Linked DNA regions of Hoeflea sp. 108. The protein of the gene in region 1 binds, or shares a complex with, the protein of each later gene. Links are inferred from orthologs where the notes say so. Each region holds a gene or a part of one and is shown on either strand. Other genes may lie near its edges. The genes, in order: B015_RS0115155 and uvrB.

What was found.
Region 2: the proteins of B015_RS0115155 (region 1) and uvrB are in contact, whole or in part, in a crystal structure (PDB 7EGT), measured with the Thermus thermophilus proteins. The link is inferred for Hoeflea sp. 108 from one-to-one orthologs. Residues at the interface, in WP_096412145.1 of Thermus thermophilus: His654, Arg656, Phe657, Gln666, Asp668, Glu669, Lys680, Arg681, Leu682, Ser683, Lys685, Tyr686, Ala687; in WP_096411307.1 of Thermus thermophilus: Glu23, Leu25, Arg26, Asp27, Gly28, Glu29, Arg30, Phe31, Arg55, Glu326, Asp327, Phe328, Glu379, Ser382, Gln383, His398, Gly400, Arg401.

What each region holds. Positions count from the first base shown.
Region 1 is NZ_KB890024.1:3,039,581-3,054,611, forward strand. What follows is about bases 8,126-11,224. They hold B015_RS0115155 (UvrD-helicase domain-containing protein), read left to right. Parts: upstream 8,126-8,475; coding sequence 8,476-10,974; downstream 10,975-11,224. Other genes in these bases: B015_RS0115150 (glyoxalase superfamily protein), read right to left, coding at 8,126-8,210. Also shown: B015_RS0115105 (AsmA family protein), read right to left, coding at 1-1,308; B015_RS0115110 (hypothetical protein), read right to left, coding at 1,591-2,112; B015_RS0115115 (GNAT family N-acetyltransferase), read right to left, coding at 2,203-2,655; B015_RS0115120 (FAD-linked oxidase C-terminal domain-containing protein), read right to left, coding at 2,821-4,236; B015_RS0115125 (thioesterase family protein), read left to right, coding at 4,353-4,832; B015_RS0115130 (hypothetical protein), read left to right, coding at 4,990-5,187; B015_RS0115135 (hypothetical protein), read left to right, coding at 5,431-6,129; B015_RS0115140 (DUF2780 domain-containing protein), read left to right, coding at 6,141-6,569; B015_RS0115145 (dienelactone hydrolase family protein), read right to left, coding at 6,650-7,528; more of B015_RS0115150, read right to left, coding at 7,668-8,125; B015_RS30935 (DUF4153 domain-containing protein), read left to right, coding at 11,732-12,769; B015_RS0115165 (response regulator transcription factor), read left to right, coding at 12,775-13,467; B015_RS0115170 (HAMP domain-containing sensor histidine kinase), read left to right, coding at 13,464-14,468; B015_RS0115175 (DUF1059 domain-containing protein), read left to right, coding at 14,609-14,806; B015_RS0115180 (hypothetical protein), read right to left, coding at 14,961-15,031. UniProt on the Escherichia coli protein: A helicase with DNA-dependent ATPase activity. Unwinds DNA duplexes with 3'-5' polarity. Translocates on single-stranded DNA with 3'-5' polarity. Initiates unwinding more efficiently from a nicked substrate than double-stranded DNA.
Region 2 is NZ_KB890024.1:3,446,361-3,461,923, forward strand. The notes cover bases 6,480-10,110. They hold uvrB (excinuclease ABC subunit UvrB), read left to right. Parts: upstream 6,480-6,862; coding sequence 6,863-9,910; downstream 9,911-10,110. Other genes in these bases: B015_RS0117185 (SH3 domain-containing protein), read left to right, coding at 6,480-6,753; B015_RS0117195 (DUF1127 domain-containing protein), read right to left, coding at 9,948-10,110. Outside these bases: B015_RS0117150 (diacylglycerol kinase family protein), read right to left, coding at 1-832; B015_RS0117155 (hypothetical protein), read left to right, coding at 1,085-1,504; B015_RS0117160 (DUF1344 domain-containing protein), read right to left, coding at 1,630-1,872; B015_RS0117165 (SemiSWEET transporter), read left to right, coding at 2,328-2,585; B015_RS0117170 (DUF3137 domain-containing protein), read right to left, coding at 2,641-3,594; B015_RS0117175 (CapA family protein), read right to left, coding at 3,858-4,901; B015_RS0117180 (glycosyltransferase family 4 protein), read right to left, coding at 4,970-6,067; more of B015_RS0117185, read left to right, coding at 6,319-6,479; more of B015_RS0117195, read right to left, coding at 10,111-10,178; B015_RS0117200 (LysR family transcriptional regulator), read left to right, coding at 10,267-11,139; B015_RS0117205 (glyoxalase/bleomycin resistance/extradiol dioxygenase family protein), read left to right, coding at 11,338-11,766; B015_RS0117210 (glutathione S-transferase), read right to left, coding at 11,807-12,424; B015_RS0117215 (hypothetical protein), read left to right, coding at 12,613-13,044; dapA (4-hydroxy-tetrahydrodipicolinate synthase), read left to right, coding at 13,034-13,990; B015_RS0117225 (hypothetical protein), read left to right, coding at 14,110-14,358; zinc metallochaperone GTPase ZigA, read right to left, coding at 14,488-15,563. UniProt on the Escherichia coli protein: The UvrABC repair system catalyzes the recognition and processing of DNA lesions. A damage recognition complex composed of 2 UvrA and 2 UvrB subunits scans DNA for abnormalities.

The DNA.
Region 1 (15,031 bases):
GGCGGCAAAACCGGACGGCTGTCCCACCGCCAGAAGCAGCTGCCCGTCAAAGCCGAGCGCATCCTTGGTATGCAGGAAGCCCTCCGCCTCCAGCCGCGCCCGGCCCGGCAAGGTTGCTGCCAGCGACTTGAGCTCCCAGCCATCATCCGACGGCTCGGCCTTGAGCCTGACGTCGCGAACCGTCGTGTCGCCGGCAACGATCGCCGGCAGGTCGACGTCGACGGTGCCGGGTATCGTCGGCCGGGGAAGTGCCACCAGCGTCTTTTCCAGCGCCGTCAGACGCTCGGAAACCGACAACCCCGCTCCACCGGTCTCGCCCCCCACGGCCTCGTCAAAACGCACCTGCGCGCCCTTGGTCGAGACGGAAAAACGCGGCGAGGCGCCGAGGTCGATCTCGGCTGTGCCATCGGCGGTGTAGGGATCCTCGAGCGGGCCTGTCTCGAAACGGAATTCCTCGATGCCGAGCCTTGCATTGTCGAGCGCGAACCTGCCCTTCACGCGGAAGCCGGGGTCGACGGGTTTTGCCGGCGCCTTCGTGGCATCGGCGGCAGGCTGTCCCTGCGGCGCCGCACGGTTTTCCAGCAGCGTGAAGCTGCCGGAATAGAGCCCTCGCCCCTTGTCCATGCTGACATTGCCGTCGCTGTCGAGCACGACGCCGAAACGCTCCGGCGTTGCGCGCACCCTCAGCCGCATCTGGCCGGTCGGCTCAAGCGCGCCCGTCGACGCCGACAGCTGCGTTGGCATGCCGTCGACCTTCACCGTGCCGTCGATCCGCCACGGCCCCGTCAGCGCCTTGGCGGAGACGGCCATGTCGATGCCGGAAAGCACATGCTCGCGCCCGCTCACTTCGTGGCGCAGCGTGACCTGGCCGTCGCTGATCGTCAGCTTCTCGATCGATATCTGCCGTGCATCGAAGGGCGTCGAGGGGCGTATCGCCCAGTCGACGGTGCCGTCGGCGGCGACATCGATGGTGGCGACCGGCCGGACCAGCCGCATGTCGAAGATCAGGAACTCGCCGCGCAGGAACGGCGCCAGTTCGGAATCCATGGAGAAGGTCTCCACGGTCATCGCCGGCTCGCCGTTCGTGCCGCCGCCCACGGCGACGTCGGAGAAGGTCACCGACGGAAACGGCAGGATTCGCGCCGTCACATCGCCCTGCACCGTCACCTTGCGGCCGAGGATGACGCTGGCCTCGCGTTCGAAGTCGGCCTTGTAGCCCGACCAGTCGATAAAATACGGCCCCACCAGCGCCGCACAAAGCGCCAGCACGAACAGGCCACCAAAAATCACGAACAGGCGAGCGAGCATTGCCTCGGGGCAAACAGGTTAGTGTCCCAGGCTTTTAACCGCAGGAGCGTGGTCATTTGGTGACATGTTGGGCTGTGCGCTCCGGCACGTCAACGCCGCGCGACACCTGTACAGAGAAATGCGACCCCGTTCAGCACGTCAGCCTGCGAGATGCGCGAGATTCAGGTCAGGCCGAGCTGAAAATGCTGGCTTCCGAGAACCGGAACGGAGCGTACATTTAGGTACGTGAGTACCGGAAGCGGAGGAAGCCTGCATTTGCAAGCCGGCCTCACCTGAATATCTCTAGCGCGCGTCGCGCTTGGCCTGTGCCACCGCCGCCGCCTTGCGCAGGCGCCCGCGCTCCATCGGCCTGACGAGGCTCTTTGCCTTGGTGTTCTCCACCGCCCGCATGCCCTCATGCGCGTGCCGGGTGTTGAAATCGTCGGCCTTCGCCGTCTTTTTCTCCTTCAGCGCCAGCGCGTGGCGGGCATTCTCGACCAGCGCGATGCGCGCGCCCAGCTGGCGCCTGCGCTCCTGCTCGCCGTTCAGGCGCCGCATGCCCATGGCCAGCACGCTGAGCTTGGCCTTGGTGCCGTGATCCTTGGTCACCGGCTGCGCGCCCTTGGGAGCCGCCTTGCCGCGCATCTCGCGGCGCATGCGATGCGCGTCCGACTGGACCTTGTCGCGCCGCTCGCGCAACAGCTTGGTCACGTCGCGCAGTTCCTTGTCCGAAAGCTCCTGCACCCCTGGGTGGCGCGACTTCTGCACCAGTTCCAGTTCGTCCTTCGTCAGCAGCCGTTGTTCCTGCTTTTGCGAAACCGCCATGTCGATGTCCTCGCCTTGATCATCCGGGCCTTGACCATCCGGTTGCCTCGCAGGGAGGCAACCGGACTGTCCGCCCGAACTATGGCGCGGTCAAGCCGGCCGGTGCATGCGGACCACTTCGAGCGCCCGCCCCTCATCATCCTGGGCATGCCTCAACGTCTCGGCAAAACCGAGGCGCCGGTAAAAGCCGAGCGCCGCATCATTGTCGGCATAGACCTCGACGTCGAGCGCGCCCTTGAGTCCCGCCACCTGCAGCACCAGCGCCTTGCCCAGCCCGAGACCATGCGCCGAAGGGTCGATGAACAGGCCGCCGATGAAGTCGTCGATCAGGCCGATGAAGCCCGCCGGCTTGCCGTCCAGTTCGACCACCCAGTTCTCGGCCTGCGGCAGGTAGATGTCCCTGACCTTGACCTGCTGGTCCAGCAAGTCAGCTTCCGACAGGAAAGGATGGCCGACGCGCGATGCCTCGAGCCAGATGTCGGCCAGGCGATCGCAATCGGTTGGGGAATAGGCGCGGATCGTCGCGCCGTGAGCGTGTTTCATGGATTTGTCCTTGGAATATGCAGTTCAGAGATGGGTGCGAGCACCCGTTCGGCTGTGAGGCCGTCATCGGCATGTGCCGACGCTTCAGCGATTGAAGTCTCTGCGCATAAGATTCCTTGTTGGACGCCGCCGCACTAGCAAGCCGGCGTCAACGGGTCAACGCCCCTACCGAGCCGCAGGCAGTATCTTGCCCGGGTTCATGATGTCGAGCGGGTCGAGCGCCCTCTTGATCGCCCGCATCACCTCGACGCCATGGCCGTGCTCACGCTCCATCAGCCCCATCTTGCCCTGGCCGATGCCATGCTCTCCGGTCGAGGTGCCGTCCATCGATATGGCCCGTTCGGCCAGCCGCTTCACGAACTCCTCGGCCTTGCCGATGTCGGCCGCGTCGTTGGGGTCCATCAGCACCAGCGTGTGGAAATTGCCGTCACCGACATGGCCGACGATGGGTGCGATAAGACCCAACCGCTCGATATCGGCCTCGGTCTCGGCAATGCATTCGGCCAGCCTGGAGATCGGCACGCAGGCATCTGTCGACAGCGCCCGCGCCCCGGGACGCAGCGTCTGCGACGCCCAGTAGGCGTCGTGCCGCGCCTTCCACAGCTTGGCGCGTTCCTCGGCGACCTTGGTCCACAGGAACGGCCCGCCGCCGAACTCTGCCGCGATCTCGCCGAACGTTTCCGCCTGCTCGGCCACCCCGGTATCCGAGCCATGGAATTCGAGGAAAAGGCAGGGGCTCTCGGGATAATCGAGCTTGGAGTAGGTCTTCATTGCCCGCATCTGAAGCGCATTGACCAGTTCGATGCGCGCCACAGGAATGCCCATCTGGATGGTCGCGATGACAGCCTGGCACGCCGCCTCGACAGACGGGAACGGGCAGACACCGCCCGAAATCGCCTGCGGAATGCCCTGCAGCTTGAGCGTCACCTCGGTGATGATGCCGAGCGTGCCTTCCGACCCCACCAAAAGCCGTGTCAGGTCGTAACCGGCCGAACTCTTCCGGGCACGATGCGAGGTCGTAACCTCGCTGCCGTCGGCCATGACGGCCCTGAGCGACAGCACGTTCTCGCGCATCGTGCCGTAGCGCACCGCGTTTGTGCCCGATGCCCGTGTCGCAGCCATGCCGCCGAGGCTGGCATTGGCACCAGGATCGATGGGGAAGAACAGGCCGGTGGCGCGCAGATGCGTGTTCAGCGCCTCGCGCGTCACCCCCGCCTCGACCGTACAGTCGAGGTCTTCGGCATTGACGGACAGGATCTTGTCCATTCGCGACGTATCAACCGAGATGCCGCCGGCCGGCGCGTTGACATGACCTTCCAGCGACGTGCCCGTGCCGAAGGCAATCACCGGCACACGATGTTGCGCGCAGACGCGCACCACGTCCTGCACATCTGCGGTGCTTTCGGCAAACATCACGCCATCGGGCATCTGGTTGGGCAGGTAGGTGGTGGTGTGGCCGTGCTGCTCGCGGATCGACTGGCCGGTCTGGAAGCGCTCGCCGAATTTCTGCTTGAGGATGCCGAGCGCCGTGGCAATGCCCTCCTCGTTCCGGACCATCGCCCTCAGGTCGCTCAGAGCCATGTTTTCCTCCGCGATTGGAACAGCCTGGCGCCTTGCCGGCATCTTATGCTCCGGTAATCTGCCAGCATCGGTGGTTTGTCCAGCGCCACCAAAGGCCAAGTCGAAGAGGATCGTCCATGCCAGTGCCATTCGTCTCAAGCGTCATGGAGATCGAGAAAGGCTGGATCGACTATAACGGCCATCTCAACATGGCCTACTACAACGTGCTGTTCGACCGCTGCAGCGACGAGGCGCTCGATGCGCTCGGCATGGGCGCAGCTTACGTCCGCGACAGGAAACTCACCATCTACACGGCGGAAGTCCATGTCTGCTACGTGCAGGAGCTGCATCTCGAGCATCTGGTCACCGCGACCTTCCAACTGCTCGACCATGACGACAAGCGCCTGCGCGTCTATCAGGAGCTGCGCCATGTCGATGGCTGGCTGGCGGCGACATCGGAATATCTCGCGCTGCATGTCGACATGACCGGCCCCAAGGTCGCCCCCTTCCCTGGGGATATCATGGCCAATCTCGATGCCATGCGCGCCGCCCATGCGGCCCTGCCCATGCCCGAACGGGCCGGCCGCTCGATCGGCATCAAGCGCAAGCCGGCATAGTGGCCTGACGGCCACATCAGGCTGCCAGGATTAACGTTACCTGTTCATAAACATGCTTTGCAGCCGTCGGTTCGTTGCCTGGACCGCGCCCCGCTCCGACACTTCCACACAGGCGAAGTTGAGTCGCGGCGGGCACCGGACGTCTCTGAGGCAAGGCATGCACACTGACATCGAAGCGACTGCCAGCAAGCTCGCCTGCGATCCGCGCATCAGCGACTACGACTTCTGGCGTTCGCTCCGCAACCTCAACAACGAGATCTTCGAGATCGCCAACAACAACGAGCCGATCCCGATCGAGATGCTGCGCTGGCGGGTCATCCTGCGCCAGGCGCGGTCCAAGCGCGGCGTCGCCTGAATTCGCGCCCGCGCAGGGCCTAACCTTTCCGAAATATTAAATTTTTGTCATGTGCCGCGGCCCCGAGAGTGCCGCCACAATCGAGGCGAAGCATGGCTGCGCTGGCTTCGCCATGCACGCAGCGTCTTCGCCCATTCTCCGGCGATCCACTGGCGCATTCCGATGCCTCCATGAGCTCGTTTCTGGTCGGGACGGATGGTTCGTCCCGGGGGGCGCAGCTTTGTCCGCAAGGAGGACGAGACAATGAGCTTTTCCAGGCTTGTAACTTCATGTGCGTTCGGCCTGACGGGGGTGGCCTTCGTGGCGCTCGCCACGCCAGGCTTCGCCGCCAACCCGTCGGCGGCGCAATCGACCACCAAGGCCTGCAGCCAGCAATACCAGGCCGCCAAGAAGGCCAACACCCTGAATGGCGAGAAATGGCCTGAGTTCCTGTCCAAGTGCAGCGCAGCGATGAACACAAACGCAGCGCCCGCAACCGCCCCCGCCAAGAAGCAGACCAATGCCATGGCGCCGGCAAACACCAACACCAGCACCACCAAGTCAGCAATCACCAAGTCCGCATCGGCCGCCTCAGGCAACACAGCCGGCCATCAGACCACCCAGCAGATCTGCAGCCAGCAATATCAGGCGGCCAAGACGGCCGGCACGCTCGGCAGCCAGAAGTGGCCCGACTTCCTGTCAAGCTGCAGCGCCAGCATCAAGAACGACAAATCCGATGCCACGATGCCGGCCGAACCCACCGTCGCTTCGGCCAAGCAGGCCATGCCCGCCACCTCGGCCAACGGCAAGCCGCTGTCGCCGGGTGAAGTCGCCTTCCGTCAGCGCATCCATGAATGCTCGACCGAATGGCAGAGCGAAAAGTCCGCTGGCACGCTGCCTGCAGGCGCCAAGTGGCCGCAATTCTGGAGCCAGTGCAACGCCAAGCTGAAGGCCCAGGGCTAAGGAGGCAAGGCATGAATGCTCAGGACATCGTCGATTCCGTAGCGACCCAGATCGGCGTCGATCCGGCGATAGCCGAGAAGGCTGTCGGCATGCTGCTTTCGGTGATCGAACATGAGTCCGGCGGGGTGGCCAGTGCCGGGATCTTCTCGAAGATACCCGGCGCCGACGACCTCGCCCACAACAACGACGTCATGGCTGCTTCCGGCGGCCAGGGCGGCCTGTTCGGCAGCTTGAGCTCGGCGCTTGGCGGCCTGCTCGGCGAAAAAGCCGGCGCCATGGTCAACGGCTTCTCGCAGCTGCAATCGCTCGGTCTCGACACGAGCCAGATCGAGCAGGCAGGCGAGACCCTGATCAGCCAGGCCAAGACTGCCGCCGGCCCCACCGCCGTCAACGGCCTCGTCGAGGCGGTGCCCGCACTCAAGGGGCATTTCGGGCTCTGACTTCAAGCCAGACGAAAAAGCCCGCGCCATGTGCGCGGGCTTTTCCGTGGACGGGATTCAGGATCGAAGCGGAAAACGCCCTATCCCAGCTTGTCCTTCAGGAACGCGACCGTCCGCCCCCAGGCGAGATCGGCCGCCGCCTTGTCGTAGCGTGCTTCCGACGTGTCGTTGTTGAAGGCATGCTGCGCGCCATCGTAGACGAAGACCTGAAACTCCTTGCCGGCTTTCTCCAGAGCCGCCTTGTAGGCATCGATGCCCGCGTTGATGCGCTCATCCTTGCCGGCATAATGCAGCATCAGCGCCGCCTTGATCCTGGCAATGTCAGCCTCGTCCTTGGGTTGGGCGCCGTAATAGGCGACGCCGGCCGAAAGCTCCGGCGCATTGACCGCCAGCGTGTTGACCAGGCCGCCGCCCCAGCAGAATCCGACCGCGCCGACCTTGCCGTTGGACAGCTCATTGGCCTTGAGGAAGGCCACCGTCGCCACGCCATTTGCGGTTGTCTGCGCCGCGTCCATCTTGCCGAACATCTCGCGCGCCTTGTCCTCATCGGCAGGCGTTCCGCCCTGCGGCGACAGGAAGTCGGGAGCCAGCGCGACGAAGCCTTCGAGCGCAAAGCGCCGCGCCACGTCGCGAATATGCGGGTTCAGGCCGCGATTCTCGTGGATGACGATGACCGCCGGCAGCTTGCCCGACTGGTCGGCGGGATGGACCAGATAGCCCTTCATTTCGCCTGTGGCGCCCGGATAGGCGATATCCTCGGCCTTCAGGCGCTTGTCGTCGTCGGCGACGATTGCCGCGCGCGCCTGGTTGGCTGCAAGCATGGGCACGATGACCGCCGCTGCCGCGCCGGAGCCCGCCAGCTTGGTCAGCTTCTCCATGAAGCCACGCCGGTCGAGCGTCAGATGGGTGTATTCGTCATAGGCATCGATCATCGCCTGGGTGATGGCAGGTCCTGTCATGTCTCGCTCCCTGTCTTCGACTTCAGGCGGCGAGTGTAGCGTATGCAAATGTAGTTGGTGTCACGGTTGCGTGAAGTTCCGCGCGCCCGCGCCGAAAGCAGCGCAGGCGCGTTTCGAAAGCTGCCCGGTCAAAAGCTGCCTAGTCCTGGCTTTCCATGAAGCGGATGCGATTGCCGAACGGGTCGATCACCTCGCACTCCAGCCCCCACTCCTGCTTCTCCAGGCCAGGCCGGTTGTATTTGTAGTTCTTGGCGATCAAGCCTTTCTGGAAGGCTTCGACGCCCTTCATGTAGCAGACGGCCGTCGCACCGGGGCTGGCATCGCCGGAATGCTCCGACAGGTGCAGCCTCAAGCCTCCGCGCGACACCTGGCAGTAGAGCGGCGCGCCGGGATGGAAGCGATGCTCCCAGTCGATCGTGCAGTCGAGAAAGCCTTCATAAAAGCCCCTCGCTTTGTCTTCGTCGAAGATGCGGAAGATCGGCACCGGCTGGGTGAAACTCACAACGCCGGCCGAGGGCTCTTCCGCCTTGTCCAGCTTGCTCGACAGGATGTTCCAGGTGTCGACGCCGAACTGGCGGGCGACGATTTCCAGCGCCTCGCTGTGGCTGACATCGAGGTTCTTTTGGGCAAGCGCCTCGCGCATGGCCTTCGCCATCGCCTTTGCGTCACGATAGGTTCGCATGATCTTTCGATCCTCTGGATGTGGCGAGAAATCCCATCAGTGCCCGCATTGCCGATGCTCTCACCATCCCACGGGATCAGTGACGGAAGCGTCCGATGTGTTCGCCATACCCTTGTCGGGGCGCGGACTGCCGGCCACATCAAGCCGTGTGGCAAGCTAGCAAGGCGGCAGCGGCGGGGTCAATGCCGTCGCTTTTCCCGGCAAAACCAGAACAAAACAGAGACGCGGCTGGCCTTTCCGCCCCGAATCACTACATTCGGGGCAAATGTCAGACTTTCCGGACGACATGCCCTTTTTCGACGAGCCCGGCGGGATGCCGCCCCGGGCTGCCAGCACGCCTGCGCCCAGCGGTATCGCCGCGCGCGCCATGGCCGCGCGGCAGGCTCCATCGGCGCCCGATTACCTCAAGGGCCTGAACCCCGAGCAGCGCCAGGCCGTCGAGACGACAGAGGGCCCGGTTCTCGTGCTCGCCGGCGCCGGCACCGGCAAGACGCGCGTGCTCACCACCCGCATCGCCCATATCCTCAGCCAGGGTCGCGCCTATCCCAGTCAGGTCCTCGCCGTCACCTTCACCAACAAGGCGGCGCGCGAGATGAAGCAGCGCATCGGCCATCTTGTCGGCGAAGCGGTCGAAGGCATGCCCTGGCTCGGCACCTTCCACTCCATCGGCGTCAAGATGCTGCGCCGCCATGCCGAGCTGGCCGGCCTGCGTTCCGACTTCACCATCTTGGACACCGACGACGTCATCCGCCTGATCAAGCAGCTGATCCAGGCCGAGGGCCTCGACGACAAGCGCTGGCCGGCGCGCCAGTTCGCCATGATGATCGACGGCTGGAAGAACAAGGGCCTCGGCCCGTCGGAGATTCCCGAGGGCGATGCCCGCTCCTTTGCCAATGGCAAGGGCCGCGAGCTCTACAGGGCCTATCAGGACCGGTTGCAGACGCTGAACGCCTGCGATTTCGGCGACCTTCTGTGCCACCCGATCCGCATCTTCCGCGCCTATCCTGACGTGCTCAAGGAATACCACAAGCGCTTCAAATACATCCTGGTCGACGAGTACCAGGACACCAATACGGCCCAGTATATGTGGCTGCGCCTCCTGGCCCAGGAGACCGGCGCTCCGGGGCAAAAGAACGTCTGCTGCGTCGGCGACGACGACCAGTCGATCTATGGCTGGCGCGGCGCCGAGGTCGACAACATCCTGCGCTTCGACAAGGATTTTCCCGGCGCCGTCGTCATCCGGCTCGAGCGCAACTATCGCTCGACCGCCCACATCCTGGGCGCTGCCGCCCATCTGATCGCCCACAATGAGGGTCGCCTCGGCAAGACCCTGTTCACCGAACAGGCCGATCCCGACGACGCCAAGGTCAATGTTCACGCTGCATGGGATTCCGAGGAGGAGGCCCGCGCCGTCGGTGAGACGATCGAGCAGTTGCAGCGCCAGAAGCACAATCTCAACGACATGGCGATCCTGGTGCGCGCCTCGTTCCAGATGCGCGAGTTCGAAGACCGCTTCGTCACGCTTGGCCTCAACTACCGCGTCATCGGCGGCCCGCGCTTCTACGAGCGTCAGGAGATCCGCGACGCCATGGCCTATTTCCGGGTCGTCGCCCAAGGGGCCGACGACCTCGCCTTCGAGCGCATCGTCAACGTGCCCAAGCGCGGCCTCGGCGAAGCCACCATTCGTCAGATCCATGACACCGCCCGCGCGCTCGGCATGCCGATGCTCCAGGCGGCCGCCCAGCTTGCCGAAAGCGATGAGCTCAAGCCCAAGCCGCGCGCCGCCCTTCGCGAGGTCGCGGCCAATTTCGAACGCTGGCAGAAGGCGCTCGACAACACCCCGCACACCGAACTCGCCGAGATCATTCTCGAAGAGAGCGGCTATACCGACATGTGGAAGAACGACCGCTCGGCCGAAGCGCCGGGCAGGCTCGAAAACCTCAAGGAGCTCATCCGCTCCATGGAGGAATACGAGTCGCTGCGTTCCTTCCTCGAGCATGTCGCGCTCGTCATGGACGCCGAGCAGGACGAGCAGCTCGACGCCGTCTCGATCATGACGCTGCACTCGGCCAAGGGCCTCGAATTCGAGACCGTGTTCCTGCCCGGCTGGGAGGAAGGCCTGTTCCCGCACCAGCGCGCGCTCGACGAAGGCGGCCGCTCGGGTCTCGAGGAAGAACGCCGCCTTGCTTATGTCGGCCTGACCCGCGCCAAGAAGAACCTGCATCTGTGGTTCGTCTCCAACCGCCGCATCCACGGCCTGTGGCAATCGACGATCCCCTCGCGCTTCCTCGACGAATTGCCCGAGGCGCATGTCGAGGTGGCGGATGCCGGCAATTCATATGGCGGCTATGGCGGCGGCAGCCGCAATCCCTATGGCGCCTCGCGTTTCGACGATGTCGGCCAGAAATCCTTCTCCAATACCTATGCCACGCCCGGCTGGCAGCGGGCGCAGCAGAACCGCACCGAGGCCACCGACCGCAACTGGGGCTCGCGCTCGGGCCACTCGGTCGAGCGCATCGGCTATGGCGAGACCGATTCCGGCTTCGGCGCCGGCCGCGGCTCGGTCAAGGGGCGCACCATCGACGGCGAACTGGTGGCAAAATCCGTCGCCACCGAACCGTCGCGCTTCAAGGTCGGCGACCGGGTGTTCCACCAGAAATTCGGCAACGGCAACATCTCGGCCATCGACGGCAACAAGCTGACCATCGACTTCGACAAGGCCGGCCAGAAAAAGGTGCTGGACGGGTTCGTGAACCCGGTGTGAGCATCCGGCGCGTTGCCATTCGACGACGCCCTGCACGAAACCTGCACGAAACTCCTGAACATATCCTCGTTCCGGCCACCATGCCTGCCCGATGCGGCGGCACATATGCCGCATGCAAACGACATCAGACATCGCTGCCCGCACGCCCCTGCAACTGCCCGTAAGGCTCCTCTCGGAAGCCTGGTGGCTGGCTGATCCAGCTCGGCCCCACACGCCTGCTGCGGTCATCCCGCTTTCCAGGGTCAAATCGACAGAACGCCGGGCCGGCGAGATGGAGCGCAGCGCATGAAGCTCTCCGCGTCTCCGGCAGCTCTATCCACCAGGATCGGCATCGTTCTGCTGCTGACGCTGGCAGCAGATTTCCTGCTGTTCAGACAGCCCTTGGGCATCTCCCTGTTCATCTTCGCGGGCCTTGTCGCCGCGGCCTTGATCGCCCTCCACCCGAGATCGCCCTACCCCGGTCCGCTCCTGGCCAAGCTGGCGATCGCCACCGCGGCCGTATTGCCGCTTGCCGAGAATGTCAGCCCGCTTTCGGCAGCGGTTTCGACTGCTGGACTTTCTGTCTTTGCCCTGTCGATCTCGGCGCGCCTGCGATCAGGCTCGACAAACGTCCTCAAGCTCGTCGCCGGATTTCTCGTGGCCGTTCCCTTCAGCCTGATGCACGACGTCCCGCGCCTGCGGAAACTGACCAGGTCCGGCAAAGGCGTGCGCTTCGCAAGTCTCGCGGCATGGACGCTCACTGTTGCGCTGGGGGGGCGTGTTCATCACGCTCTTCGGCATCGCAAACCCCGTCATCGGCCACTGGATATCGCTCATCGACCTGAGGGCCATCCTCGACCTTCTCGACATCTGGCGGCTGGCCTTCTGGCTCATCGTGATCGGGCTCGTCTGGGGCTTCCTCCGGCCGCGACTGCCTCGCTGGTGCCGCAGATACATCTCTTCCACGGTGAGAACCTCCACACCCGACCAGGACGGCAGCACGGTCTCCACCCTGCAACAGGCGATGTTCGGCACGGCCGCGATCCTGCGCGCCCTCGTCGTGTTCAACCTGCTGTTTGCCGTGCAGACCGTGCTCGACGGCGCCTATCTCTGGGGCGGCGTCGAGCTGCCCGCCGGGCTGACCTATGCAGCCTATGCCCATCGAGGCGCCTATGCCCTGATCGTCACGGCCCTGCTTGCCGCAGTCTTCGTGCTTGCCGCCCTCAGGCCCGGCAGTCCAACGTCGGCCGATCGTCGCATCCGCGCTCTTGTCTATCTCTGGTCCGCGCAGAACGTCGTGCTGGTGATATCGTCGATCCTGCGGCTCGATCTCTATGTCGACATCTATTCGCTGACCTACTGGCGCGTCGCTGCCTTCATCTGGATGGGGCTGGTGGCGACGGGCATCGTGCTGATTGTCGCCCGCATCGTGCTCGAGAAGTCGAACGAATGGTTGCTGGGCGCCAACATGCTGACGCTTTCTGCGGTTCTCTACACCTGTTGTTTCGTCAACTTCGCCGCAATCATCGCCCACTACAACGTTACCCATAGTCGTGAAATGTCCGGCAGGGGAACTGAATTGGACTGGTCATATCTGCATTCGCTCGGGCCTGCCGCGATCCCCGCGCTAGATCTGGCCTACAAACGCTCGAACGGCATGGGGGCAGACATGGAGCCAAGCTTCTGGGCGCGTTGGCGCGAAACGGACCGTTTCCGCATCGACCAGCAGAACTGGCGTGCGTGGAGCTTCCGCAACCACCGGCTCGCACGGTATCTCGGGCAGCCGCTTGTTCCCACCATGAATGCTCCGCGGTGACGGCGATGTCCCGCCACATACTCGTCGTCGACGACGATCCTCATATCCGAGACGTGATCTGCTTTGCCCTCGACAAGGCCGGCATGGAGACCGAGCCCGTGGCCGACGGCATGGCGGCCCTTGAGCGCATCGAACGCCGCATGCCCGACCTGATCGTGCTCGATGTCGGCATGCCCGAGATGGATGGGCTGGAACTGTGCCGCAGGCTCCGGCGCACCTCCGACGTGCCGGTGTTGTTCCTCTCGGCCCGCGACGAGGAAATCGACCGCATCCTCGGCCTCGAGATGGGCGGCGACGATTACGTCACCAAACCGTTCAGTCCGAGGGAGCTGGTGGCGCGCGTCAACGTCATCCTGCGCCGTGCACGCACCGCCCCCATGGATGCCGCGCCGCAGTGCCTGGCTCACGGCCGCCTCGCGCTCGATCCGGCGAGGCGGGCGGTCAGCTTCGACAATCGCGACCTCGATCTTACGGCCACCGAGTTCACCATCGTCAAGACGCTGATGGTCCGGCCGGCGCATGTGCTGAAGCGCAATCAGCTGATCGAGGCCAGCCATGCCGCCAACATCCACATTTCCGAGCGCACCGTGGACAGCCACGTCAGAAACATCCGCGCCAAGTTTGCCACATCGGGTTGCACAGACGTGATCGAGACCGTTCACGGCGTGGGCTTCCGGCTCGGGCGGTGCGGCGCGTGAACGACAAATGGCGCCCACCGATCGGCATCGTCGTGCTGGCCATCCTGATGACCGTGATGGCTCTGCCGCTGGTAGGGCTGTTCTGCTTCCAGATTTATGAGCAGCGCTTCGGCGCAGACGCCGGCGCGGCACTGGTGTCGCAAGGCGCAATCGCCGCGTCCGCCACGGTCGTCGGCGTCACCCTGCTGATCGCCTTCGTCTTCATCCGCACCATAACCCGCCCCATGCACAATCTGATGGAGCGGACCGCACGCATCGCCGAAGGCGAAGTCGACGCCGTCCGCCCGCTTGCCCATCATGGCACGCGCGAGATGGCGGAACTGTCGAAGGCCTTCCTCGACATGGCGCGCAAGCTGCAGGCGCGATCTGACACGATCCGCACTTTCGCCACCCATGTCTCGCATGAGCTGAAATCGCCGCTGACGGCTATTCAGGGCGCCGCTGAGCTGCTGCGCGACGCCGGCGACGACATGGACCCGGCCACGCGGATACGCTTCCTCGACAACATCGTCGCCGACACCGACCGGTTGAACCGCCTGGTTCGCCGCCTGATCGAACTGGCCCGTGCCGACAATCCCGGCCTGTCCGGCCAGAGCACGTCACTTGCCGAAATCCTCTGCCACCTCGCCCCTGTCGAAGGTGTCGATGTTTCGATCGTTTCGGGCGCCGACACCCGCTTTGCCATCTCGCCGGAAAACGGAGCGGCAATCCTTTCCAATCTCGTCGACAACTCGTTGCGTCATGGCGCCAGCCGTTTTGTACTGGACGCAAGCAGTTCGGACGGCATCGTCGTCATCGCTGCCGCCGACGACGGCCATGGCGTGTCGGCAAACAATCGCGAACGCATCTTCGAGCCCTTCTTCACCACCAGGCGCGAAAGCGGCGGTACCGGCCTGGGCCTCGGCATCGTGACGACGCTGCTCAACGCCCATGAGGGAACGATCCGGCTTTCGAGCGCAGAAAAAGGCGCGCGCTTCGAAATCCGGCTGCCGGCGGCGTAAGGCGCTGGCGACGCTCGTTCGCCGGCAACCCCAGGCCAAGGCTCATACGCTTGCCCCAAGCCCCCTGCCACTAATCGGTTGCCGCCCCGCCTGCGCAGGAATAGTATTAGTATGCACTAAACTAATCACGCAGGGAGGCGATGACGATGCGCCAGTATATCGACTGCCGTGAATACCCCAGCGAAATGAAGTGCACGGTTGCCATTTCGGCCGACAGCGAGGACGAATTGATCAATGCTGCCGTCCAGCACGCGGTTTCCGTCCACAGTGCCCAGGACACGCCGGCCTTCCGCGCCGAAATCAGGAAAGTGATCCACAAGGGCGCCCCGCCCAATTAGAAACGTCCTGATAGGGCGCACGCTGCTGGCATCCGGGACCCGTGTCTCAGGGTCGCATCGGTCAAATGGCATGACTGGCCGCGGCCCGCTTGTCAGGCTGCGGCGGCGAGCGACGACATTCGTGACGACCGATTCGCTCCCGGTCGCGACAATCCTACTGGCTGGGCACTGAGCGTGTTCCGGCGCGCATGTCGCGCAACCGCTCGGCGGCGGAGGCTGCAAGCT
Region 2 (15,563 bases), 410 kb from region 1 along the record:
CCAGCGGCTCGACCACCACCTTGCGCCCGCGCATGATCGTGATGGCCGGGTGGTTGCGGTGGCGGCCGCCATAGAGCAGGCGGATGTCGAAGATGAGCTTGAACTTGCTTGCCGCGCGCAGGATGACGATGTCGAACAGCCCGTCGTCGGGCACGGCGTCGGGTGCGATCATCATGCCGCTGCCGAAGAACTTTTCGTTGGCCACCGCCACCAGCGCCACCCTGGCCTCGACCGGTTCGCCATCGTCGACGGTGATGCGCACGTCCTGGAAGCGGTAGCGCAGGAACTCGACGACAGTGCGCCAGAAAAACAGCGCCTTGGCCGAGCCGCGCCCCTTGCGCCTGTCGGCATTGACGGCGCGCACCGTCGCCCCCGACATGCCCAGACTGGCGATGTTGACGAAATGGCGGCTCGCCAGCCGGCCATGATCCTCGATGAAGGAAATGCGGCCGGCGTCGATCAGCCGGTCGGTGCCGCTGGCGATGCGCTCGACCGCCGCAGCGGCATCGACCGGAATGCCCAAGCCGCGGGCGAAGTCGAGGCCGGTGCCGCAAGGCAGGATGCCGAGCGCCGCCGTGCTGCCGGTTTCGGCCTGCATCTGCAAAAGCCCGTCGGCCACCTCGCTGATCGTGCCGTCGCCACCGGCGGCCACGACGATCTCGCAGCCGAGCGCGACGAGATCGCGCGCCAGCACCGCGCCGTCGCCGGGCTCTTCGGTTTCGCGGATCTCGAGGTCGGAAAAGCGCTGCGAAAGCGTCGCAACGACATCGGCCCAATGGGCGTCGAGCCGCCCGCCGCCTGCCACCGGATTCCTGATGACGCCGATCTTCACCAACCAGACCCTCCCGGCAGTCAATGGCCGCCGCCTCCGCGCCCATTGTTAGCCGCCGAGGCAATTGCGCAAGGAAAAGGTTGGGAAGTTCACATCAACTCGCAGCACAAGCCGCCAAGGCCGGAACCGGCTCCGGTGCGCCACAACGTTGCCGCGAAAGCCGAAGCCACCATCATGCCATGATTGCGGCCAACTGGCGCCGCGATCGCAGCAGAGAAATCGCAGTGTTAACTTTCCCTGGGGATTCGGACCGTGATCAAGTCAGCACTTGTCGCCATGACCATTGTCGGCTGCGACTGCGATGCCAAGCTGTGTGAATATATCGGCGAGACGCCGGCACAATGGACCTCGGTCGCCGACTGCGAGGCGGCGATGAAGAGCCGCATCCTGCATCAGGGCAACCACGACTATCCGCTGGTCACCGGCATCTGCCGCACCACTGTTTTTGCCGAGCCGCAACTGGCATCGGCGCCATCTGAGGTCATTGAGGCCAAGCCGGCCGAGCGGACGACGGTGGCCGGCATCGTCGAGGGCGGCCGCTCCGTGCTCTATCGCACCGCCAATGGCTACGCGCTGGTGCGCGATGGCTTCGGCAACGCCGCCGCCGGAACGCTTGATGCGGCCAGGCGCTCGTCGTCCTGGCTCGCCCAGAACCTCGCCCCCGGCTTCTAGACTGGGGACAAAAGATTGCCGGCCCCGAAGGGCCGGCGTCGGCAGCTTGGAAGGGCGCCGATGGAACGCTTCGGCGCCCGGCCGGGGAGAATGCCGGCCGGGCGCCGTCAGCGAAACCTTGGGTTCTAGGAGGCTTTTTCGATGGCCGTCACCGCACCTGTCGTGTCGTCGACGGTCACCTTCACCTTGGCTCCGGCCGCGAGGCCTTCGACCGAAATGCTCTCAGGCACGACATAGGTCTTGCCGTCTTCCAGCGTGATCGACCGCGTTGCCGGATCGACCGAGGCGACGGTGCCTTCGAGATCGGCCGCATAGGCGGCACCAATGAAGGCAAGCGAAGCGACGGCCGTTGCAAGGATCTTGTTCATGTCTGGTACTCCCGTTCTGGTCTGTCCGGGCTGGCCCTGCCCTCGTAGCAAGGCCCGCCGAACGACCTGGAGAATGCCCGCCGCCACGCCGCACCGCAAATCACGTTGAGTGAAATTATCGAACAGAATCATAAGCTTAATTCTGCCACATTCGAAGGCAGGACAAGCCTTTGCAACCTGCTTCGCTGCTCTTGTGCAGCGTCGAAAGCTATATCAGGCAAGGTCTCGGCGCCGTCATATGCCGGTCACCTCACGGCCATTCCGGTGCCGGATTTCGAGATCGCCGATCACGAAAGACCTGAAACAGGCGACGACCAGCATGGGTTTGCCGCCTGCCCCCGCGACGTTTTGCACCACTGTTCCGTTGGTCCAGCCGAGGCGCGCCGCTTCACAGCACCCGCGGATTCTGGCATATCTTGGCCTGCACAAAGCGTGCTCATTTGAAAGCTCCCGCCTTGCACCCCCTGTTCGAAATCGTCGGCTCCGTCGCCGCTGTCCTGACCACGCTTGCGTGGCTTCCGCAGATCCTGAAGATCCTGCGCGAGCGCAAGACGAGCGACATCTCGCTCGGCACCAACGCGGCCCTTGCCACCGGCATCTCGCTCTGGATCGTCTACGGCGTGGCGCTCGGCTCGCTGCCCGTCATCCTGTCGAACTCGGTCACGCTGCTCTTCATCCTCGCCATTCTCGGGCTCAAGCTGCGCTACGGCTGACGCATCGGCCCGCAGACCGGGATCGGTTTCCGAAACGCTTCAAGGCCCAGGAGCGTCAGGTGCCGATCTTGCGCACCAATGACGCTGTCGCCAGCATGGTGGCGATATCGGCGATCATCGGCTCGACATGGGTCTTGTAGTCGACAGTGACCGCATCGGGCGGAAGCTCGAAGAAGTCCCTCTTGTCGGGCAGGAGCAGGAAGCCGTCGCTGCCATTGATGGCGATGCGTGCCGGCGCGCCAGGCCAGACCTCGTTCAGCCAGCCGAGCGCCTGCGCCATCTGCCCCGAAACCAGCGGCTGCGCGGCATCAGGAGTGTCGGTGCGGAAATCATAGGCCGCGTCGATATCGGCAAGGCCCGACTTGATCTCCGTCAGCCGGCCGCCGAACATCTCCCGGAAAAAGCCCATGACGGCAGTGGTCTTCACCGTTGCCACCAGCACGCCGTCGAACGGCTTGACCATGTCGAAGGCGACGACGACGCCATCGAACAGCTCGACATCGGCCTTGCCGGAGCGCTGCCACAGCGACGCCTCGTAGAGCTCGAATGAAAAGCCGTCATAGCTGCCCGAGATGACGTCGTCGAACTGGCTGCCGTCGAAGTCGCCGATGGTCTCGCGCGGCAGCCTGGCGAAGCTCTTCGGCGTCACGTTCTTGGCGAGCCTGATGTCCTGGACAAAACCGAAGGCGATCGGCAGCAGCTTGTCGCGCAGCGAGGCCTGCAGGTTGCCGCCGGTGCTGGCCGCCAGCACATAGACGGCGAAGGAGGCGAGGAAGGCGGCCAGATAGAGATAGATATGCAGCGTCGAGAACCAGAGCTCGTAAGGGTCGGCGCCAAGATTGAGCACCATGGCCAATCCGATGACCACGACGACCAGCAGGCCGAGATAGACCGGCACCCGCCAGCGCACCGACCGGATTGCCGCCTTGCGCTGCGCCTCATAGGCCTCGATGTCTCGTCTTATCCCGGCGATGACTGCTTCGTCGGGCATGAAACCGGATGCGCTCATTCTGTCCCCCAGATGCCGGCATGGCCGGCAAGCCCCGCCGGATGATAATCAATTCCGCGAAAAAGTCGCCCGCGTCTTTCGCAAGGCCGGTCGGCGCAAATCATGCGGAAACAACGACATGGAGCAGGATGCGGAATCAGGTCGCGAGCATCAGCAGGTTCCTGGAGGGTTTCCGCTTTTCTTCGAAATGCGGAAAACCCTCTCTCTTTTTGTTCTTACGCAATTCCTGACCGAAAACCGCTGCGCACTTTTCCTGGAATTGCTTAGCCGCCGGCGAAAATCGCATCCCAACGCTGCCGCATCCTCTCTCCCGCCGCGCCGGGCACCGCTTCAAGCTGTAGCAGCCGTTCGCGGTCGCCGGCGCGCAGCCGGGCAAACGGCACCATGCGATACGACGCCACCTGCCCGCGCGTCTCGTCGTCGGCGCTGATCTCGGCCACCATGATCGCCCCGATCCGGCCCGGCCAGGGCTGCCTGGCAAAGGCGGTGCCGAAAAAATCGCCGACGCCATAAGCCACCAGTGTGTCGCCGATCCGCTCGACCGGCTGCACCACATGGGCGTGGTGCCCGACCGCGAGCCCGACGCCGAGCTCGGCCAGGCGCTCGGCCCAGGCGCGCGTCTGCGGCCGCGGAAAATGGCGGAACTCCCAGTCCCAGTGCGGCACGGCGCAAATGAGATCCACACCTTCGCAGCCTGGTATCACTGATTTGCAGCCCGCGAAAAAATCCTCGGCCATGCCGACGCGACCGGCAAATTCCTGGGCATCGGCGTTGCGCCATTGCGTGAAGGCGACCAGCGCCAGCGTCAGCGGACCGACCGCCACCTTGCGTGCCGCAACATCGGTGCCTGTTGTGGCGATGCCGAGCTTCGCCAGCGCCGCCAGCGTCTCGTCATAACCGCCAATGCCCTGGTCGAGCACATGATTGTTGGCAAGCGACAGCACCAGCCTGTCATGGCTGATGCCCACGGATCCCAGCGCGCCCTCGAGGAACTGTGCCGACATGGCGTGATGCGAACCGACCAGCATGCCCAGCCGGGCTGTTGGCCGCTCGACGACCGGGCTCTCGCAATTGCCGATCACCAGATCTGCCGATGCCAGCAGCTGCCGCAAACCGGCATCGCATTCGGGCGGCCGGCGATTGGCCACGGCGGAGATGTCGCCGACGAAGGCCAGCCGCGCACTGCGCTGCGGTGGCGGCAAGAATTCGCCCTGCGCCGGCAGGAAGCCCGGAACGTTCCCGCCCAACGACGGCTTCAGGAAGCGAAGCGGCCAGGAAAGCTTGTAGGAGAGAGGATAGTTGGACACGCTGCGCCTGAATTGTCACCCAACCCACCTTACCAGCAAAACATTGTGCGAAGGTGGCCCGGCTATACTTATGCAGCGCGTCGTCTTGGACGCCGGCCGGCCCGTTCCATTGCCAGGCGATAGACCCCGTCGATCTCGCTGACGATCCGCTGCGGGGCAAGCTTTCGCACAAGTGTCTGCCTGTCCTGCGCGCCCAGCGTGGCACGCAACGCATTGTCCCGGAGCCTCAACGCGGCAGCCGTCATGCCCTCGACATCGCCGACGGCAAACAGGCGCTCCTCCGGCAACAGGTCCACCATGTTGCCGACGCGCGTCGACAACACAGCTATTTCAGCCGCCATGGCCTCCAGCGGTGCGATCGGCGCCTGCTCGTCGCGCGACGTCATCAGAAACAGGTCGAAGGCCGGCAGCAGATTCAGAGCATCTTTGCGCTGCCCCGGCAGATGGACTCTGCCCTCAACCTCGGAACCGGCCAAGGCGGCGTTCCAGCCGGGCATCGGCTCGACCCCGTCGATATCTGCGCCGATCACCAGCAGCTCCGCATCGACACCGCCGGCCAGCAACCCGCGCAGCACACCGACCATGTCGAGCTGGTTCTTGCGCTGAGACAGGTGCCCGATCGAGCCGATCAGGAATGCCTCTTCCCGGATGCCCAGGGCGCGGCGCGCCGCGCGCCTGCGTTCGGCGGTTGCGGGCGCGATGCTGCCGGTGTCGAACATGTTCGGAATGAGATGGAGGCGGCGGCGCGAAACCAGCATGTGCCTGGCATAATAATCCGCGGTCCATTTGCTCGGCGCGATGACCTCATGCGCAAACAGCCAGGGCAGCTGGAACTGCCGCGCATGCGCCGTCATGACGACGGGCGTGCCGGCGGCACAGCGGAACACGAGCCCGAACTTGTTGGCCCGGCTGCCATGGGCGTGGACGACGTCCTCGCCCCAGTCGCGAATGGCATAGCCGACGCGGCGAAGTTCGTCCGGCTTGGAGAACAGGTCGGACGTGACCGTCCGGATCGGGCCATTGAACGGCTGGCCTTCGATCCACGAGCCTTTCATCTGGACGAGCATGATGTCGTGGCCGGCGTCGAGCTGGGCCTGGATCAGCATCCTGGAACTCGTTGCCACGCCATTCAGCCCGCCATGGCCGACCAGATGCACGATCTTCATGCGCCCCTCGCATCGGCCGGCAGATGTTCAAACGACGATTGCGCTGGGATCACGTGCTTGCGACCGGTCCGACAGATGGTGCGCGACCAGAAGCCATTAGCCGTGGCTTAAATATGGCAAAAGCCTGCGGCACGGCAACAATCGCATCGTTACACAGGTATAAAGCATAACGACATCAGGCCACTGGCCAGAATGACAAGGAGCGTTAGCTTGTCATGGTTCGACATGAACTTCGGCTCGGAGAACTGCCCATGATGTTTCGAAAACTTGCCGTCACCGCAGCGGTGCTGGCCGGGACGATGGTACTGCCGGCGATAGCCATGGCGGCCGACGCCTTCACCACCGGCAATGTCAACGTCCGCAGCGGCCCCGGCACCGGCTATGCCAAGGTCGGAATGCTGCGTGAGGGCACGCCCGTCGACCTGCGCGGCTGCGAAGGCAACTGGTGCAATGTCTACGGCCCGAGGCTGAGGGGATGGGTCTCGGCCAACTTTCTCTCCGACTATGTCGGCCGCCCGCCGGCAGTGATCGTGGCGCCGACCATCGTCGTGCGTCCGCCGCATTATCGTCCGCCGCACTGGAACCGGCCTCCGAACTGGAATCGCCCGCCCAAGCCACGGCCACCCAGGCCGCGTCCGCCCGGCGCGCACTGCAAGATAGCGCCCGGCTTCCCCTGCCCGCGGTAGGCACTTCCTGACAGCCTGTTGTCAGCAGCAAGAACAGGCATGGGCGCGTGCGCCGGCTTTCCGGCGCCGCGCCCTTTCCATTTGGACCGATACCGCCCATATTCCGCTCATGGCCAAATCTCCCGACAAAAAATCGCCTTCGGCGATCTCTGGACGTGCCGCGAACAAGCGCGGCGGCAATGGCGTGACCGCCTATCTCGACGCGTCCGAACCGCTGCATCGCGATGGTTTCGGCGAGGTGCCTCAGGCTGAGTTCACGGGAGCCCCCTTGTCCGGGTCGATCTCCGACTGGGCCGACGAGATCGCGCGGGAAGCGGAAAAGCCCCAGCCCAAGGCCAAAAAGATCCCCGAGAAGAGCTCGGCGCCGACCCGTTCGGCGCGCGGCACCTCGATGGGTGGCGCTGCCTCCGCCAAGGAACGCGCGGCCGCCGGCCTCAACCCGGTCGCCGGCCTCGACATTTCGCTTGAGGACGCGGCGTCGCTGTCCAATTCAGGCGTCACCGCCACGGTGGCCGCGCTTTCGGCGCTCATCGAGAGCGGCAACCCGCTGCACAAAAACGGCGAGATCTGGGTTCCCCACCGCCCCGCCCGGCCGGAAAAATCCGAAGGCGGCATCCAGATCGTCATGCAGTCGGAGTTCGAGCCGGCCGGCGACCAGCCCACCGCCATCAAGGACCTCGTCGAGGGCGTCGGCAATGCCGACCGTACCCAGGTGCTGCTCGGCGTCACCGGCTCGGGCAAGACCTTCACCATGGCCAAGGTGATCGAGCAGACGCAGCGCCCGGCGCTGATCCTCGCGCCCAACAAGACGCTGGCCGCCCAGCTCTATGCCGAGTTCAAGAAGTTCTTCCCCGACAACGCGGTCGAGTATTTCGTCTCCTATTACGACTACTACCAGCCCGAGGCCTACGTCCCGCGCACCGACACCTATATCGAGAAGGAATCGACCATCAACGAGCAGATCGACCGCATGCGCCACTCGGCGACGCGATCGCTGCTCGAACGCGACGACGTCATCATCGTCGCCTCGGTGTCCTGCATCTACGGTATCGGCTCGGTCGAAACCTATACGGCGATGACCTTCCAGATGCAGGTCGGCGACCGGCTCGACCAGCGCCAGCTGCTCGCCGACCTCGTCGCCCAGCAATACAAGCGCCAGGACATCAACTTCGTGCGCGGCTCGTTCCGCGTGCGCGGCGACACCATCGAGATCTTCCCCGCCCACCTTGAAGACTCGGCCTGGCGCATCTCGCTGTTCGGCGACGAAATCGAGCAGATCACCGAGTTCGACCCGCTCACCGGGCAGAAGACCGGCGACCTCAAGTCGGTCAAGATCTACGCCAACTCGCACTATGTGACGCCGCGCCCGACCTTGAATCAGGCCATCAAGTCGATCAAGGAAGAGCTGCAGCACCGCCTGCAAGAGCTTGAAAAGGCTGGCCGCCTGCTCGAGGCCCAGCGTCTGGAACAGCGCACCCGCTTCGACCTCGAGATGCTCGAGGCCACCGGCTCCTGCGCCGGCATCGAAAACTATTCGCGCTATCTCACCGGCCGCCGCCCCGGCGATCCGCCGCCGACCCTGTTCGAATACATCCCCGACAACGCGCTCGTCTTCATCGACGAAAGCCACGTCACCGTGCCCCAGATCGGCGGCATGTACAGGGGCGACTTCCGTCGTAAGGCGACGCTGGCCGAATACGGCTTCCGCCTGCCGTCCTGCATGGACAACCGTCCGCTGCGCTTCGAGGAATGGGACGCCATGCGCCCGCTCACCATCGGCGTCTCGGCCACGCCGGGACAGTGGGAAATGGAAGAGGCCGGCGGCGTGTTCGCCGAGCAGGTCATCCGCCCGACCGGTCTGATCGACCCGCCGGTCGAGGTGCGCCCCGCCAAGAACCAGGTCGACGATGTCGTCGGCGAAATCCGGGAGACGACCAGGGCCGGCTACCGCACGCTGGTGACGGTGCTGACCAAGCGCATGGCCGAGGACCTGACCGAATACCTGCACGAAAACGGCGTCCGCGTCCGCTACATGCACTCCGACATCGACACGCTGGAGCGCATCGAGATTCTGCGCGACCTGCGCCTCGGCGCCTTCGACGTGCTGGTCGGCATCAACCTGCTGCGCGAAGGCCTCGACATTCCCGAATGCGGTTTCGTCGCCATCCTCGACGCCGACAAGGAAGGCTTCCTGCGTTCCGAAACCTCGCTGATCCAGACCATCGGCCGCGCGGCGCGTAACGTCGACGGCAAGGTCATCCTCTACGCCGACCAGATCACCGGCTCGATGGAGCGCGCGATGGCCGAGACCACGCGCCGCCGCGAAAAGCAGATGGTGTGGAACGAGGCCAACGGCATCACGCCGGAGAGCGTCAAGTCGCGCATCTCCGACATCCTCGATTCGGTCTACGAGAAGGACCACGTCCGCGCCGACATCTCGCAGTTCACCGACGATGCCGGTTCGATGATGGGCAACAACCTCAAGGCCCATCTCGAAGCCCTCGACAAGCAGATGCGCAACGCCGCCACCGACCTCGACTTCGAGAAAGCGGCCCGCATCCGCGACGAGATCAAGCGCCTGCGCGAGATGGAGCTCGCCATCTCCGACGATCCGCTGGCCCGCGAGGTCGAGGGTCAGAGCCCGTCCTCGGGCCGCGAGAAGGGCAAGCACAACAAGGGCGTCGCCAAGCACCGCACCGCCGAGGAGCAGGAGCGTTTCCGCAAGCTCGACGAGGCGCGCGCCGCCGAGGAGGCCGCCAAGGCCGCGCGCCCCAACATGTTCCGCAAGCCCGAACTCGATGAAATGGGCGCCGACGGCACAAGGCCGTCGGGCAAGTCGCTGTTTGCCAAGCCTCATATCGACGACATGGGCCCGGGCACCGACATGACGACGCCAGCCGGCGCCGTGTCGCGCTCGCTGTTCAAGAAACAATCGGCGGCAGAAGCCCACGGCTCCGACTATGGCGTTCCCGACGACGGCAAGTCGCTGTTCAAGAAGAACAACCTCGACGAGATGACCGTCCGCCGCACCGAAAAGCCGGTCGAAGGCGTCAAGCCGATCAAGCGCGCCAAGATCGGCGCCGGCTCCTACGAGGACCCGGCCGAAGCCGCGCGCGAAAAGCGGCGGCCGGGCAAATCAGGACGGCCGGGGAAATAAGCAAAGCAGCTTCACTGAGAGCGGCAAGGAGCGATCGCTAGCACGGCCCTTGATTGTCCTGCGACCCTTGCGTCTGCCGCACCGCCCACTCGATGTTGCCGCGCGAGATGCAGAGATCCTTCAATGCGGCATCGTCCAGGCGCGACAGTCTCCGTGCGGCACCCCATTGGCGAATGGCCGACGCCGCCGAACCGACTGTTACAAGCATGGCGCGGGCGAGCCTGCCGCGACGTGCGGTCCTGCCTTGATTTTCGATCATGGTCGTCATGGCCGGTCTCCAGGGAATGGGAACAGGCTAACGACCCGACTGGCATAATGGAAACGAATGTATATTATGACCTCGATAAGAGGTCCTTATGCCATACAACATCGATATCGCGTTGCTGAGGGCATTCCTGGCCGTGGTCGACACCGGCGGGATGACCAGTTCGGCCAAAGTGCTCAACCTCACACAGGCGGCCGTCAGCCAGCAGGTCAAGCGGCTCGAGGACAGTTTCGGCTGCGCCCTCTTCGAGCGCGACCGCAAGGGCCTGAAACTGACGCCAACGGGCGAGCGCCTTGTCGTCCAGGCGCGCCGCCTCGTCCGCAACAATGACGAGGTCTGGTCGGCGATGAACGAAGCCGAATTCGAGGGAGAAATCCGCCTCGGCATTCCTTCCGATTTCGTCCGTTGCTTCGGCGCTCCCATCCTCAAGCAATTCGACCAGGCCTGGCCGCGCGTGCGCGTGTCACTCATTTGCGACATAACCCAGCGCCTGCTTGAAAAGCTCGATGGCGGCGAGGTCGACCTGACCTTCGCGGTGGAGAAAAAATGCGGCCACAATGGCGAGACGCTGCTGTCCGACCCGTTGGTCTGGGTCGGCGCCAAGGGTGGCCAGGCCTATGAGCGCGATCCGCTGCCCATATCGACTGATGACGAAACCTGCATGCTGCGACCCTTTGCGCTCAAGGCACTGGCAGACCAGGGACGGGTCTGGCGCTGGGTCTGCGAAGACAGCAATTTCGATCCCATCCTGGCGACACTCGACGCCGATATTGCGGTGGCGCCGCTGCTCGCTTCGACCGTACCGCCGGGCTTTGAAATCCTGGGCGAGCGGCATGGGCTGCCGTCCTTGCCGAGCTTCTGGATCAATCTCTATCAGCCGCATGCAGGCCCGACGCGCCTTTCCCAGGAACTGGCATTGCACATACGCGACGTGGTCGGCGCCCGTTCGCAAGTTCTTGCCTGATCCAGCTCGCTGTTTCAGCACAGAACCGCGCGCCTTCGGCCCGCCTCGGCTGCGGTGGAAAAAATGTCGTCGGCCATGTCGACCTGGGCGGACTTCGTTCGTCCTAGTGGCGAGGCATCGGCCGAAGGCGGCCAACGATGCCTGCAACAGACGCCGCAAAAGGCGGTGATTGGCTCGTAACGAGGAACGGAGACTGAAATGTCTGAAGCACAGAAGATCGACTACCCCGCACCGAAGGTTCTTGGCGGCCTGGTCGCCTATCTGCAGGTCGACGGCGCCCTGAAGGCGGCCGAGTTCTACAAGCGTGCCTTCGGCGCCGAGACCATTTTTGCGGTCCCGGCGGACGAAAAGGGACGGACCATGCATGTCCATCTCTACGTCAACGGCTCGTCGATGATGCTGAGCGATGCCTTTCCCGAGCACGGCCATGCGCACGAAAAGGCGCAGGGCTATACCATGCAGCTCATCCTCGGCGACGACATCGACGCCTGGTGGAAGCGCGCTGTGGATGCCGGCTGCGAGGTTGAGGTGCCGCTCGACGTCATGTTCTGGGGCGACCGCTGGGGCCGGCTCCGCGATCCCTTCGGCGTCGCCTGGGCGATGAACGCGCCGGTCAAGCCGGCCTGATCCAAGGCTAGCCGCTGCGCGCCTGAAGGCGCGCAGCACCTCAGCGGTCGTGCGTCTCGCCCGACAGCGGCGTCGCCAGCATCGACGGCCGTTGCTCGAATGCGTCGAACCAGCGCGTCAGCCGCTGCCGCCCGCGAAACGACGGCAGGTCGCGAAACGCCATCCACGACAGCGCGGTCGCCAGCGCGATATGCCCGACATGCAGGGGCGCGTCGGCATCCACGGCGGCTTCGAGCCAGTCATAGGTCGCCTCGATCTTGTCCCGGTAACCCTCGGCAAGCGCCTCGTAGCGCAGTTGCTCGGGCCGCCTTTCGGTTTCCCAGCGCAAGCCGATGCCGGTCTGCGCCAGCCCTTGCGCCACCGCCTGCAGCCGCAGCGCCTGCCAACGGACCTCGCCTTCTCCAGGGATCAGCTTCCGCCCGTCATGCAGCGTGTCGAGATAGGCGCAGATGACATCGGAATCGAGGATCGGCTCGCCGTCCGCCTGCATCAGGACAGGCACTTTCCCCAGCGGGTTTTCGGCATAGACGCGATCATTGCGCAGCGTCGGGCTGGTTTCCTGGTGGATGACCTCGAGCCGGTCGGCGAGGCCCGCCTCGTGGGCGAACACCAGCGCCTTGCGGGCAAAGGGCGAATGGGTCTGGTAATAGAGGATCATCTGCTGTCGCACCGTCTGGCCGTTGTCGTAAGCGGCAATTCATAGGGCAAGGCGGGCGAGAATTGCGCTCTGTTGCGGCCGCCGCGCTGCAAGTTAGTTTCGCCGGACCGCCCCGCCGCGAGCGGCCCCGCCGATCTTTATGCTTTCCCTATAAATCTCCCTGCCGCTGCGTCTCGAACCTTCACGCGGTGCAGCCCTATCTCTGTTCCACCATGAAGCCCGACCCGACATTGGCCGACCGCATCGCCGCTGCAAGAATCCTGCGCGAGCATCATGTCTGGGCGGTGGCAGCGAGCTTCGCGGCGATCGAGGATCGTGCGTTGACCACACGCCGGCGCTTCCAGTCGCTGATGGCAGCCGATGCGCTGCTCGACGCCGTGACGCTGCTTGCCCAAAGCGCCGAGCCGCCGCGCGCCATCGAAACGCTTACCCTGCACGACGGCCGCTGGCAGTGCGCCATGCGCGCCGGATCGTCGGCACGGCTGCGCAAGGCCGAACATGCCGATCTCGCCGCAGCCGTGCTGATGGCTCTGCTCAGGACCTTTCCGCAGCGATCCCGACGCGGCCCAAGGCCGGCGTCCCCTCTCCAGCCCAACAGGAGTTTTTTCCATGACCACTGACCAGCTTCGCCGGCGCCTGTTCGGCGCCATGTCGGCGCTCGTCACCCCCTTCCGGGGTGGCGAGGTCGACCTCGCCGCACTTGCCGCGCTGACGGAATGGCAGATCAGCGAAGGCATCAACGGCCTGGTGCCCTGCGGCACGACAGGGGAAGCGCCGACGCTTGCCTGGCACGAGCGCATCGCCGTCATCCGCACCTGCGTCGCGGTCTCTGCCGGGCGCGTGCCTGTCATTGCCGGAACCGGCAGCAACAGCACCGATGCGACCGTGGCCTTCACGGCGGCCTCGCGCGACTTCGGCGCCGATGCGGTCCTAATCGTCACGCCCTATTACAACAGGCCGACGCAGAGCGGCATCGTCAGGCATTTCGAGACGGTCGCGGCAAAGGTCGACATCCCCATCATCGTCTACAACGTGCCTTCCCGCACCGGCGTCGACCTTGCGCCCGAAACCATGGCGCGGCTCGCCGACATCCCTTCGATCGTCGGCTTCAAGGACGCCACCGGCGACCTGTCGCGCCAGATGGCCCAGTCCCAGCGTTTCGGCAGCCGCTTCGTCGCCCTGTCGGGGCATGACGCCACTGCCTTCGGCTTCAACACCATGGGCGGCAGCGGTACCATCTCGGTCGTCGCCAATGTCGTCCCGCGCCTGTGCGTCGACATGCACGACGCCTGCCGGCGGGGCGACACCCACACCGCCCGCGCCATTCAGCAGCGCCTGCGCCCGCTGATTGCGGCGCTCGAACGCGAGACCAATCCGGTGCCGGTGAAATATGCGCTGCACGCCATGGGCAGGATCCAGCCCGATATGCGCCTGCCTTTGCTCGAGGCCGAGCCGGAGACGGCGGCAGCGATCCGCACTGCCTTGACCGCTTTCGAACCGCAGCCGCGCCTGCGCGCCGCCCGCCCCGCACGCCCGGGGCCCGGCTTCATCAGGCGGCACCTGTGAAATCCCGATGTCCTTGTCCTTCGCCCTCAATCGAAACCCTATGGCGAAGGCCTCGCATCATCAGTGCAGACGCGGTTCGACCGCATCGCTTTGAAAGAACTTCAGGAAAGGCAAAAATCATGGGCAGCGCTGCTCACGACATCCATCCGGCACTCCACAGCCATCGCTTCATGGTCGGCCGCGACGCCTCCGGCCACTGGGTGGTCAGCGACGAAAAGGCCATGGTCGGCGGCATCTTCGCCGACAGGGAATCGGCGGTGCGGTTTGCGCTGGCCGAAAGCGATCATGTGCCCGGCGCGGTGTTCTGCGCCCCCGCCGAAATCACCCTGAGCCTCGATCCGGTCTTTCCGGAGCCTCGTCGCAACTGACGCGCTGGCGTGCCTCGGGCTTATCGGCCCGAGGCACCTCCTCGGCACGGAAGGCGCTGGTCCTGGGAGGATGACACGCGCAATCCGTATGCGAGCCCCGCCACAGCGTGAGCAGCGTCCTGGCAAGCGTCATGCCGCCGACTTCTCCCAGTCCGGAAACGGATCGGCGAGATTGCGCCAGAGTTCGGGGGCAAAACCTTCCGCGTCGACAAGGCAGCTGTCGAGTTCGGCGCGGATGCGCACCTCGTTCATCGGGTGGCAACCGATGAAGACGATCTCCTGCCGCCGATCGCCCCAGACGGGATCGAGATAAGGCTGCATCGCCGCCTGCCATTCGGCATGGTCGGGCCAGCGCGACCTCGGCACCGCGGCCCACCACAGGCCCCGCCTGGCGGTGCGCACCAGGGCGCCGGCCTGGCTCAGCTCGCCGACATGCTGCGGCCGCGTCGCCAGCCAGAAGAAGCCTTTGGCCCGGATCACGCCTGGCCACTCCCTCGATATGAATGCCTTGAGTTTTACAGGGTCGAACGGTCGACGGGCGCGGTAGACGAAGGAGCTGACGCCATATTCCTGCGTCTCCGGCACATGATCTGCGAAACCGTGCAGTTCCTTGAACCACAGCGGATGCTGCTCGGCGCGGTCGAAGTCGAAGCGGCCGGTGTCGAGCACCTCCGCCAGCGGCACCGCGCCAAAATCGACCTCAACCACATGGGCATCGGGGTTCAGCGCCCGGATGATCCTGCGCGCCGCCTCGATGTCGTCGCGGCTTGCCGCCGACACCTTGTTGAGCACCACCACGTCGGCGAACTCGATCTGCTCCACCAAGAGGTCGACCAAAGTGCGTTCGTCGCCCGCGCCGAGCGACTGGCCCCTGTCGCGCAGGAACTCCGACGAGGCATAGTCCTTAAGCAGGTTCGCCGCGTCGACCACCGTCACCATCGTGTCGAGCCGCGCCACGTCGGACAGGCTTTCGCCATGCTCGTCGCGGAACTCGAAGGTCGAGGCCACAGGCAGCGGCTCGGAAATGCCGCTCGATTCGATCAGCAGGTAGTCGAAGCGCCCCTGTTCGGCCAGCTCCCTGACGCTCTTGAGCAGGTCGTCGCGCAGCGTGCAGCAGATGCAGCCATTGCTGAGCTCGACCAGCTTTTCCTCGGTCCGCGACAGGTTGGCGCCGCCATCGCGCAGCAGTGCTGCATCGATGTTCA